Regions from separate parts of the Gilvimarinus sp. 1_MG-2023 genome, predicted to be linked through region 1. Evidence: predicted binding sites of a transcription regulator. Region 1 holds the regulator's gene; the other holds the start of a gene.

Region 1 (5,637 bases):
AAGAGATTGTGACCATGGGTGTTGAGGGCATAGACCCGAAACAGATTGTGGGCACCTATGTAAAACCGCAGCAGTGGAATGAGTTGATCAGTGATCCGGACGTATTGGTGGTGGATACGCGCAACCAATATGAGTGCGCCATTGGTACCTTTGCCAATGCGGTTGATCCTGAGACCGAAACCTTTCGCGAGTTTCCCGCTTACGTCAAAGATAATCTCGATCCTAGCGAGCACAAAAAAGTCGCGATGTTTTGCACCGGTGGTATTCGTTGCGAGAAGGCATCGGCCTACATGAAAGAGCAGGGCTTCGATGAGGTGTACCACTTAGAGGGCGGCATTTTAAAATACCTAGAAGAAATTCCCGCCGAGCAAAGCCTGTGGCAGGGTGAGTGTTTTGTGTTTGATAACCGTGTCGCTGTGGACCACGATCTACAGCGCGGCCAGTACGACCAGTGTTTTGGTTGTCGCCACCCCATTACGGAAGATGAAAAACGCTCTGAACACTACATGAAAGGTGTGTGTTGCCCGCGTTGTTACGACAAGCTCACCGATGAGCAAAAGACACGTTTTGCCGAGCGACAAAAACAAATTGAACTGGCCAAGGCTCGCAACGAAGCTCATCTCGGGGCCGAACCGCCGGCTCGTCAGAGCAAACAAGCCAGTCGCTCCTGAGATCACGTCGTAAATTTGTCATCTTTACGTGGTAGTCTCGGGTTATAATTGTCTGCAACAACGCCGTTTGGCACGAGCTTGTGACTCACTAACAGTGACTGAAGGTGTCCTTGAGGGGACTACGTAAAGGTAAAGTGAATGGATTTTGAACAGTGGCAGGTGGATATTAACGCTGGAGAAGCTCGCCATGAGTGTGGCTTGATTATTCGGGTAGAAGGCGACCCCGCTAACCCATCCTCCGTTGATCCGAACAACTTCCCTAAATCTTTAAGTTTTGTCGACCAGGCCCGGTTGTTGCGCTGTGGCATGGAGGCACTGGCCAGCGCCGCACAAAGTGGAGGCTACCGCTCCAGCACGGGCCCGAGCCCGACTCGGGTCAAAAGCAAAACTGCTCAATCACTGGAAGAAAAAGCGCGCTTGTTTGCCGAAAACCCCGACAAGCCCAAGCGCGCTGTATTATCTTTAAAACGTCGTAAACCGTCCGAGCCTGCTTCTAGCGATTAACCAGCTGGCCGCGCAATTGTAGAACGGTGCGATGTTGCTCAAGCTGCTGCATCATTTGATCGAAATCTTGCTGCGCGATATCCAGACCATTGGTGACAATCACCTCTTTGCTACCGTTATACACTAGCTCATTGAGCTGTTCGGAAACTTTATCGATAGCGCCGAAAATCTTATCGGTGGTGGTTTTGTCGTGAAAGACGCGGCCCTGATCGGTTAGACGCAAGTAATCATCGCACTCCACCAGCCACTCTTTGCGCTGATCCAGCATTTTTCGAATATTATTCATGCCGCCCTTATGGCCGCCCGGCAATTGCGAGGTGCGGTACTTCTCTAGGCTACGATAATCTTGCAGCAGAAAGTCTGAGCGGGTGGTGCGGCAAAATTCTGAGTCAAGGTAGCCGGCAAAATTGACGCCGTGTTCTGTTTCGGCTTGAGCTTTTTTACAGGCCTCATCACAGGCCAGTGCGGAACCACTGAACACCGCTAAAAGCAATAGGAAGGCTTTAACCGGTAGGTGTTTCATAATCGAATACCCTTAGTTGTCGTTTTTGTTATCTAAGTCACACTTTTGGTATAAAGGAGTTTGCTCTTAAGGTCAAGTAATTACATAAACTAAGGCGTTCTTATTCGAAATTGATTCAATTGTTCAAAAATTAATGCGATAGAGTTTTATAAATTGGGGCTGGCTGGGCAGCACAACCCCAGATCAAACTTGAAAAGTGTTTATTTATGCGCCAAGCGCTTTGCCGACCAATGCAGAGACCGAGTCCGGCAGTGGAATCTTAAGTGCTGCAGCGTGTCCATCGGCCGACATTTTATTCCAGGTTTTTTGGATAATACTGATCAGTTTAGGCTCGTCGTGTTTGCGGGCAAAGTCTTCCAGGTAATAGCGAATAAACACCAGACAAATCACATCCTCCAGCGTCTGCACCTGTGGGTCGCGTTTTAACCGTTTCTTTTGCAGCATATCGGCAACACTCTGGCAGTCGGCTGCGCTGTAGCCATGATTGTGCATTAAATCGGCGGTTCGCTGGGCGTGATGCACACCGAGTTCGGTACGCCATTTTTTATAGCCGGCACGATCCATTGGGTAGTCACTGCGAGCAATTACCCAGCGTTCAATGTGTTGGGCTCGGGCGGCTATTTGCAATAGCTCGTCGGCATCGGGGGCAAATTCGGACAGCTCGCGGCTCATACGCTGGCCGTAAACCAGCTCTTTAGGACTGCCATCCGGCTCTTGATTGGGGTCTTGGCGATTAATATCGTCAATCGTGTTGAGCAGGTCGTGCAGTGGCTTAATCATCAAAATTATCCTTACAGCTTTTGTGGGTTAGGGCCTGAAGCTGCTCTAGGTCATTAATCACAAGGTCTTTGCGGTTAGTGCTGAGGATCTTGAGCTTTTGTAAACGCCCGAAAACGCGGCTGACCGTTTCCAGTGTGAGCCCTAAAAAATTGGCCATATCACTGCGCGACATGGGCAGAGTAAATGCTACCGCCGATAAATTGTGCCGGGCGAGGCGGGCCGAAATGCTCAATAATAATGAGGCTACGCGCACCTCGGCCGAGGTACGGCCAAGCAGGTTGCGTTGTTTCTGATCGGCATTGATTTCTCGACTTAAAAGCTGCAATAGGTTGCGTTGTAGACCGGGCACCTGTCGACTTAGGGCTTCAAGCCGTTGATAGGGAATGGCGCAAACAGAGGTGGTTTGTAAGGCAATGGCGGAATTAACATGCTGGTTATCAGCCGGACCATCGAGCCCGACGACCTCACCGGGAAGGTAAAGTCCGGTGATGTGTTGCTCGCCATCGGTGTTGGTGCTAAAGGTTTTAATGGCGCCCGAGCGAATGGCAAATAAAGCTTTAAATGAGTCGCCTTGGCGATAAATAGCATCACCTTTTTGCAGCGGTTTACCGCGCTCGACAATAGAGTCGAGCTTATCAATATCGGAAAACTCTAAACTTAGAGGCAGGCAAATACTGTTCAGGCGGCAATCGCTGCAATGGGTATAGGCCGCGCTATGAGCAGACGTGCAGATTCTATGCTGGTGTTGATTCATCGGGATAGATCCTAAAGCCAAATACCTATAAGTGGTTACCAGTCTACGCGATTGTGCCGCTTGGTTTAAGCAGTTTGAACCCTCAGAGGGTTGGCTCGCTGGAGATGAGGGGCGGTTAAAGCGTGCAGAGGTGCTATGGATGGGAGGTGTCGGCCTACTTCACCTCTGGCAAATTAATGTCAATACGGTACCAATGTTGCCAGCGCTTTCCGGTAAGCCAGTAATGACCGGTGCTGGCATCGTAGGCAATACCATTGAGTACATTGTCAGGGTCTTTGTAAGCTTCTTTCGGTACTAGACGGCTGACGTCTAACTGGCCGACTACCTCACCGGTGGTCGGCGCAATGGCGACGATGGTATTGGTTTGCCAGATATTGGCCCAGATATACCCCTCGGCAAACTCCAGCTCATTGAGCTTACGCAGCGGTTGGCCATTGCGCGATACGGTCAGGGTGCTATCGAGTTCGAAATCGGGGGCGCGATGAAAATATAAATGTTCACTGCCATCGGAGCGAATGAGATGAGTGTCGTTATGGGTCAGGCCCCAACCTTGACCTTGATAGCGAAATTGGTCGAGTACTTGTCCGGTCTTAGGGTTGAGCCGCCAGCCGGTGTTGTGACGCCAGCTCAGCAGATACACATTGCCTTTAAACACACTGCTACCCTCGGCGAAAATCGGGGCGGATAATCCTAAGCGCCAGTGTGGCTCTGTCTGTGAATTATCGGGGTGGGGTAAGCGCTCGATAAACGATTGCCCCACCAGACCACTGCTGTGAATAAGGTCGCCCTGATAGAGCTCTAACCCCTGGGTAAAGGCCGGTGCACGCTTTTGGATTGCAACCAAATCGTATTCAAACCAAGGTGCTTGCGTAACGGCTTGTGCGCTGAGTAAACATAAGCACAGAGATGCGAAAGCGACACGGTGAATCAACGCTGGCAACAATTCTCTTTCCTCTGGATCGATTGACGGTTCATAATACCTTTTATTGTTGTCAAAGACAGTGTTGCTGATTCTTGGTGTTTGTAAAATCGGCATATTTTTTACCACGACAGAACAGGCAGTTGTATGACTCGTTTGCGTTCGTTTATTACTCTAACCTTGCTCGGTGGCCTAACCGTTGTGCTGCCCATTACGATATTTCTATTATTGGTGCAGTGGCTTGTCAGTTTTATTGATAGCGCGATTGAGCCGCTCAGTGCGTGGCTGGCCGGTTATGTCACCGTCAGTGGCCATGTGGCAGATATGCTGGGGGTGGGGCTGATATTGGCCGCTTGTTTTACTATTGGCTTGCTGGTGAAAACCGGTATTGGTCGCTGGTTACACCGCAAGGTGGACGGGTTGCTTTCTAAGCTCGCCCCGGGCTACAGCACTATTCGCGAAATGGTCTCGCAAATAGTCGGTGGCGAGGGCAATGCTTCATTGTTAAACGGTAAAGTGTGTCGTGCTTATATCATGGGCAAAAGCAGCCCCGTGTGTGTGACGGGCATTGTGACTGCCGAGCACGAACAGGGCAGCTATACCGTGTATGTCCCTACCGCTCCGGTACCCACCTCCGGGTTTGTTTACCATTTGCCCGCTGATTGCATTGAGCTGTTGCCCGGTGTGACGGTGGAGTCGGCCATGCGCACGGTGATTGCTTGCGGCAGTGGTTCGCAGATTATCATGGCAGAGGTGGCAGACAAGAGCTCCCAAACAATTGAACCCAAGGAGCATTAAACGCTTGCTGGAGTGTCGGTTATCTACTTAGAGCTTTTCGCTTTGTTTTTGCTCGCGGCTTTACCGCGCCCTTTTTTAGCCGGCTTTTTCACCACAGGTGGAGCCTCGGGGGCTTCTTGTTTGACCTCGCTGTTGGTGACATAAACGATAGCCTCGTTGACCGCCGAGGTGACTTTATCGGCCATTTCTTCTAGCTCCTGCGGCGACATAAAAAAAGTCATATCCACATCAAATCGAATATAGCGCGGGGGCAAGCGGTTGAGTGCCACACAGGCCACGTCGGCGATAAAATCGCGGTCGCCGGCACGGGCTCTTTCGCTGGCTTCGTGAATGGCCTGTACCACATGTTTTTCGTAGTAATTATGAAAAGTGTCCAACTCGTCTTGGCTGATAAACGCGGTATGGCCGGGGGAGGCGAGCATTTGGTCTTCTCCTGTCAACGCAAATAAACTTGAGTATAGACCTATCAGCCGTAGGGCGCACAGTAGCGCCTAGAGCCTGTAAGAGCGTAATGGCTCTTGTGTGTTATTGGCCGCGAATGATCTGGCGCAGTAAAAAGCGCGCCGGGTGCAGCGCCTGAGCTAGCGCGCGCTCTAACGGTGGGGGTTCACGGTTGATCAGGCTGGCTAAAAATTCGGCGGCCAAGGGCGTGTAGGCCAGCCCGCGTGAGCCGTGGCCACAATTGATA
Region 2 (5,637 bases), on a different contig from region 1:
CTCTTGCCCAGGCCAATATGCCCAGCTCTATTTGAAATGCCATGGCGACCCAATACCAAGCGAGTGCCCCCACTACAGCTCCGGCACCCGCGGCCATGAGTATTTTATGGGTAGGGGCATCGTTGTAAGAATCAATATCATCCGAATCATCATCCGCATTGTGAGCGCTTTGGCTGCGCAAACCTGCGGACGCGGCTGAGCCCGATAGATTAGGGGACGCTTTAGCGATAACCACGCCGCAATTGGCACATTCTGCTGCCTCAGGTTGCTCCGCCTGGCATTTGGGGCAACTCATATAGCCCTCTGGCAGATCGGTTTGCTCTTCACCAGCGACTTGCGGCGTTTCCTCAGGCTCGGGCCTGTCGATAGGCTCAAGGCTTAGTGTCATCGCCGTGGGTTTGGGCGTCTCTGGGGTGGCCATTGGGGGCGCCTGCGTAATACCGGAGGCCGGGGCTGAATCATTGACACCCCGCACCTCAATTATCAAGCCAATACGCTCCAGTTTGGCTTTCAGGGCGTTGGCCTTGAGTAGTGGCAGAGATTTTTTAATGGTTTTCTGGCCTTTGATGATGGCAGCCGCTTTGCCGTGTTCGATATTGGCCAGACGGGCAAAAGCGTTTACGGCCGCCCGTGGTGAGTGCCCCTGTTTGATTTGGCCGGTACAGTTGACATTATATAGGGGGGCGTCAGACATGCGTCTTCCTTAATATGGTCCGGCGCTGTTCGGAGTGGCCGGGAGTTTCGTTCCGTGATCGGCCCACAATGTGTGCTGATACGCTAAATAAAGAACTAATCTTAGAGAATTAGCGCTGACGCGGCAAAGGGTAATAATGATTTACGCGAAAATTATCACGCTTTAGTCGTGTAAAAAGGGGCGGCAGAGGCGCCGCCCAAGAGGGAGACAATGAATCGGAATATCGCTCAGTAGCGCTCAGCTCTAGTGGGCCTGAGCGACGCTGGGGGTGTCGGTAGGATTGATGATTTTGATATCCACCCGGCGCTCCAGCGCATAGGTTTCATAATCGCCCGCAATCGCTTGAGTGGTGGAAGCGCCGTGGGCATTAAGGTGAATACGCGAAGGTTGGATGCCTGCGCTGAGCAGAGCCTCTTTTACCGCATTGGCCCGATACTGTGACAGTACATTGTTGTACTCATCGGTGCCTCGCGGATCGGCATGGCCATCTAAGCGTACGGTTAACTCTGGGTTGTCCTGCAGAAATACGGCTAAAGTACTCAGCGCTTTTTCGTTGTGCGAGTTGAGTGTGTCTTCGCCAGTTTTAAACATTACTTGCAGCTGCAACTGATCCAGCGTGATGGTTTCAAACTCGCTGATGGTGGTGTTGGCTGTTTGCAGTTGGCGATTCAGAGTGTGTAATTCCTGCTGTGAGGTTAAAAAATCCTGTTCTAACTGCTTTGCTTCTTCATTGTTTTCCATTTGTTCGGTGACGTAAACAGTTCCAATAAAAGCGGCCAGCATCCCGACCGGACCGCCCGCCAGGGCACCGGCTACTACACCGGCGGTGGCAACACCGGCTTGTTTGGTTTCCAGGCTGGCGGCCTGAGACAGTTGTGGATTAAACGCTGTTGTGGCGACAATGGCGCTGGCTAAGATAGCTTTTTTCATGGTGATTTCCCCTGTGTTTGATACGGAAGTTTCGTTGTTTACAGGGTTATTAAACACAGAAAAAAAGGCGCTGCCGTGGGGATAATCTGGCAGCGTGGTGAACAATTGTGGCCAAATATGGCGCGCGGCTTGGGCGAGAAGAGTGGCGCCGTTTACAACAGCCTGTGTTGGCGAGGCTTATGTAAACGGCTATAGAGCCTTAGTGTTAGCGAATAAACCGGTCGAATGGAATCACTGTTACCGTTTCGCCGGCGCTTACCGCACTGCGCTCGGCCTCCAGTACGGCATAAGCATTGGCATCAAGAAACGACGTTAAAACCCCCGAGCCCTGAGCGCCGCCGCTGCGTATCTGATTTACGCCATCGACACTGCTTAGCTGGGCGCGCTGAAAATCTTGCCGGCCAGGGCGCTTTTTGTAGCCGTCAGTGGCGCAGGCGCTAAGTGTTAACGGCGCGGCAACTTGTTCGCCGGCCATTGCACGTAATATGGGTAGCGCTAGTTGGTGCAAGGTCACCATCGACGACACCGGATTGCCCGGCAAACCAAAAAAAACCGCGTTCGCTAAGTGGCCAAATGCGAAAGGTTTGCCGGGCTTAATGGCCACCTTCCAAAAAGCAATATCGCCCAGCTCGTCGAGCGCTGGTTTGACGTAGTCGGCATCGCCCACGGAAACGCCGCCGCTGCACACGATGGCATCGGCCTGGCTGGCTGCCATTTGAAACGCTTCGCGGATCGCTTGTGGCTGGTCGGGCACGAGCCCTATGTCCAGCACTTCAACATCTAGGCGTCGCAACATGGCACATAAGCCGTAGCGGTTACTGTCGTAAATATGACCGGCGGGCAACGCTTGGCCAGGTGCAATTAACTCATCGCCGGTGGATAGCACCGCGACCTTAAGGCGGCGCTTAACCGTTGCTTGGGCCAGCCCTAATGATGCCAGCAGGGCAATGTCCACCGGGCCAAATCGGTGGCCTGCGTTAAACACGACTTGTCCGGCGCGTATGTCTTCCCCGCAGCGGCGAATGTTCTCGCCCGGTTGCGGTGCTGTATGCAGCTGTATTTGCTTGCCGGTGACGAGCGTATTCTCCTGCATCACCACCGCATTGGCACCCGCTGGAATCGTCGCTCCGGTGGTAATGCGCACACATTGACCGGTTTGTAATTCACCGTTAAATGGGTGCCCAGCCAGTGACTGCCCCACTAGGGTTAACGCTTGGTGAGTGTCACCGGCGCGTACCGCGTAGCCGTCCATTGCCGAGTTGTCGTGACTGGGGACGTTAAAGCCGGCCTTAATGGGCGAAGCGCTTATCCGGTCGAGTAATTCGGACAGCGGCACTTGCTCGCGTTCAGCTACCATGGGTGCCGCCGTTCGCATGCGCGTTAGTGCGTCGTCGATCGCTAGTAATTGAGGTTCGTCGCAGCTGGCCATTGCTTGTTCCGGTCGATTAGTCAGAAGTTTCGTACAGTATGTGTCGCGTTAACGGGCCATTGTCGGCCGCAGGCCTATTTTTGGCAAGCGGCCACCGCCGAGTGAGCTAAAGTGCGCGGCCTTGATTAGCGTCAAACTATTGAGTGGCAACCGATACTACACTGCATAAAACTGAACATAAACGGTTGGGAAAGCTATGTCTTTGTATCAAGAGTCGCTTATTTGGGATCAAGCACTGATCGACCGCTATGACCTTAGCGGCCCGCGCTACACCTCCTATCCAACAGCGCCCCAATTTTTGGACGATTTTGCCGAGCAGGAATGGCACGCCGCGGTTGCGCGTAGTAACAGCGAGCAGAAACCACTGTCGCTCTATTTCCACATTCCTTTTTGTGACACCCTGTGCTTTTACTGCGCCTGTAATAAGGTTGTGACTCGCAACCGCAGCCGCGCCATGGCGTACCTGAAAAATGTAGAGCGGGAAATGGCCTTGCAGGCTCAGCTATTTGACCCGCAGCGGACGGTCAGTCAATTGCACTGGGGTGGGGGGACGCCCTCTTATATCAGTGAAGAGGAAATGACCTGGCTGATGCAGGCCACGGCTCGCCACTTTCGCTTGTTAGATACCGATGAGGGGGAGTACTCAGTAGAAATACACCCCGCTCGCATGCCAATTAGCAAACTGGTGCACATGCGCGAACTGGGATTTAACCGGCTCAGTATGGGGGTGCAGGATTTTAACTCTAAGGTGCAAGAGGCCGTCAATCGCTATAACAGCGTGGAGCAAGTCAGCGAATTGATGAGCGTTGCCCGCGCTCAGGGCTACCACTCGATCAGTATGGATCTAATCTATGGGCTGCCTTTTCAAACGCGAGCTAGTGTCACGCAGACGCTCAATCAGGTGATTGATTTGGCGCCGGATCGCCTATCGCTGTTTAACTATGCGCACCTTCCGCACCTGTTCAAAAGCCAGCGTTTAATTAAAACAGACACTCTGCCTCAAGCTGAAGAAAAGCTGGATATATTGCACAGTGCCATCGATCAATTGCAGCGGGCCGGGTATGTATATATCGGTATGGATCATTTCGCTAAGCCCGATGATAGCTTGGTGATTGCGCAACAACAGGGGCGTATGCAGCGCAACTTTCAGGGTTATTCAACTCACGCCGAGTGCGACCTGCTCGCGTTTGGAGTGTCTTCTATTAGCTATTATGGTGGCACTTATGTACAAAATGTCAAAACACTGAATGAGTACCATGCACTGATTGAGCAGGGGCAGCCAGCACTGCAAAAGGGGGTTCGTTTAACTCGCGAGGATCACTTGCGCCGCTGGATCATTAATCAGTTAACGTGTCACTTTGAACTCGACTTTAACGCGCTGGCTCAAAAGTTTGCCGTTCAGCCAGAAGAGCATTTGGCGGCAGAACTGGCCACCCTGCAGCCTATGATTGAGGACGGTTTAATTGAGCGGACCGCGCAGGGGCTGCGAGTGCTTAATCGGGGCCGCTTACTGATTCGCCGCGTGTGTATGGCCTTCGATCAGTATTTGGCGCAAGGTTCGCCAGTTCGCTACTCCAAAGTGATTTAAACCGTTCGCTGTTGCGCGCCGCAAGCCGGCCCGAACAGAGGGAGGTAGGTCACAGCGTTCGGGTATGGCAAAACGCATTCCACTTGGTGCACAATGGTTTAGGAAAAAAGTGGTTAAGTAGCCAGTGTTTTTTTTGACAGCCAGTTTGCAGTTCAGTGGGTAGCCTAGTGTTTGTTATAGAGGTGTTATATGCATGTGTTTGATACTGTGCCGACCGTGTTTCTCGATGCCCAGACCGTTCGGCCAAATGAGTTAGATATTAGTTGTTTAAAACACTGCGCCGAACCTCTAACGTTTTACGCCCATACTCAGCCACACGAATTATTGGCGCGCACCGAGGGCGCCACCTGTATTATTACCAATAAAGTTGAGGTCAGTGCGGATTTTTTTGCCGCGCGCCCAGAGGTTCGTTTGGTGTGCGTGATCGCCACGGGCACCAATAACGTCGATTTAGAAGCGGCGCAAGCCCATGGCGTCTGTGTGGTTAACTGCCGCGGTTACTGCACGCAGTCGGTAGCACAACACGCGATAATGTTAATCCTAATGCTGTTGCGCTCTGCGCCCTCATACCAAAAGCAGGTCCAGCAAGGTGACTGGAGCCAGTCATCTTTGTTCTGTTTGCTGAATGACTCTATTGTAGAAACCTGTGGCCTTACTTTGGGTATTGTGGGTTATGGTGATATTGGTAGGGCTGTACGCACTCTGGCTGAAGCATTTGGGCTGCGCGTGTTAATCAGTGAGCGTGTCGGCCAGACCCCGCGGGCTGGTCGGGTTGCGTTTGACCAGGTGATTGAGCAGGCCGATGTACTGACACTGCACTGCCCATTGACAGATGACACGCGTGGCATGATTAACGCCGAGCGGTTGTCTGCAATGAAAGACAGTGCCGTACTAATTAATACCGCGCGCGGAGCCTTAATTGACGAGCACGCCCTTGCCGCTGCGTTGCGGGCACACACCATAGCGGGTGCCGCTTTGGATGTGCTCACCCACGAA

The links. The regulator FNR, encoded in region 1, switches genes on or off when oxygen is low (the NO sensors DNR and NnrR bind a similar motif). The targets are predictions, from matches to a motif close to TTGATNNNNATCAA.
Region 2: the regulator FNR is predicted to act here: its motif matches at 3,175-3,188, upstream of hemN (oxygen-independent coproporphyrinogen III oxidase).

The regions. Positions count from the first base shown of each region.
Region 1 covers NZ_JAUOSC010000006.1:61,081-66,717, reverse strand. The annotation lists gene trhO (oxygen-dependent tRNA uridine(34) hydroxylase TrhO) at 1-671, shown strand, start outside; gene Q4563_RS09065 (hypothetical protein) at 810-1,175, shown strand; gene Q4563_RS09060 (hypothetical protein) at 1,165-1,698, opposite strand; gene Q4563_RS09055 (DUF4202 domain-containing protein) at 1,903-2,478, opposite strand; gene fnr (fumarate/nitrate reduction transcriptional regulator Fnr) at 2,471-3,232, opposite strand; gene Q4563_RS09045 (glutaminyl-peptide cyclotransferase) at 3,387-4,175, opposite strand; gene Q4563_RS09040 (DUF502 domain-containing protein) at 4,299-4,949, shown strand; gene Q4563_RS09035 (late competence development ComFB family protein) at 4,973-5,371, opposite strand; gene mnmC (bifunctional tRNA (5-methylaminomethyl-2-thiouridine)(34)-methyltransferase MnmD/FAD-dependent 5-carboxymethylaminomethyl-2-thiouridine(34) oxidoreductase MnmC) at 5,475-5,637, opposite strand, start outside.
Region 2 covers NZ_JAUOSC010000002.1:45,651-51,287, reverse strand. The annotation lists gene Q4563_RS03200 (hypothetical protein) at 1-694, opposite strand, end outside; gene Q4563_RS03195 (OmpA family protein) at 938-1,624, opposite strand; gene moeA (molybdopterin molybdotransferase MoeA) at 1,830-3,053, opposite strand; gene hemN (oxygen-independent coproporphyrinogen III oxidase) at 3,250-4,641, shown strand; gene Q4563_RS03180 (D-2-hydroxyacid dehydrogenase) at 4,831-5,637, shown strand, end outside.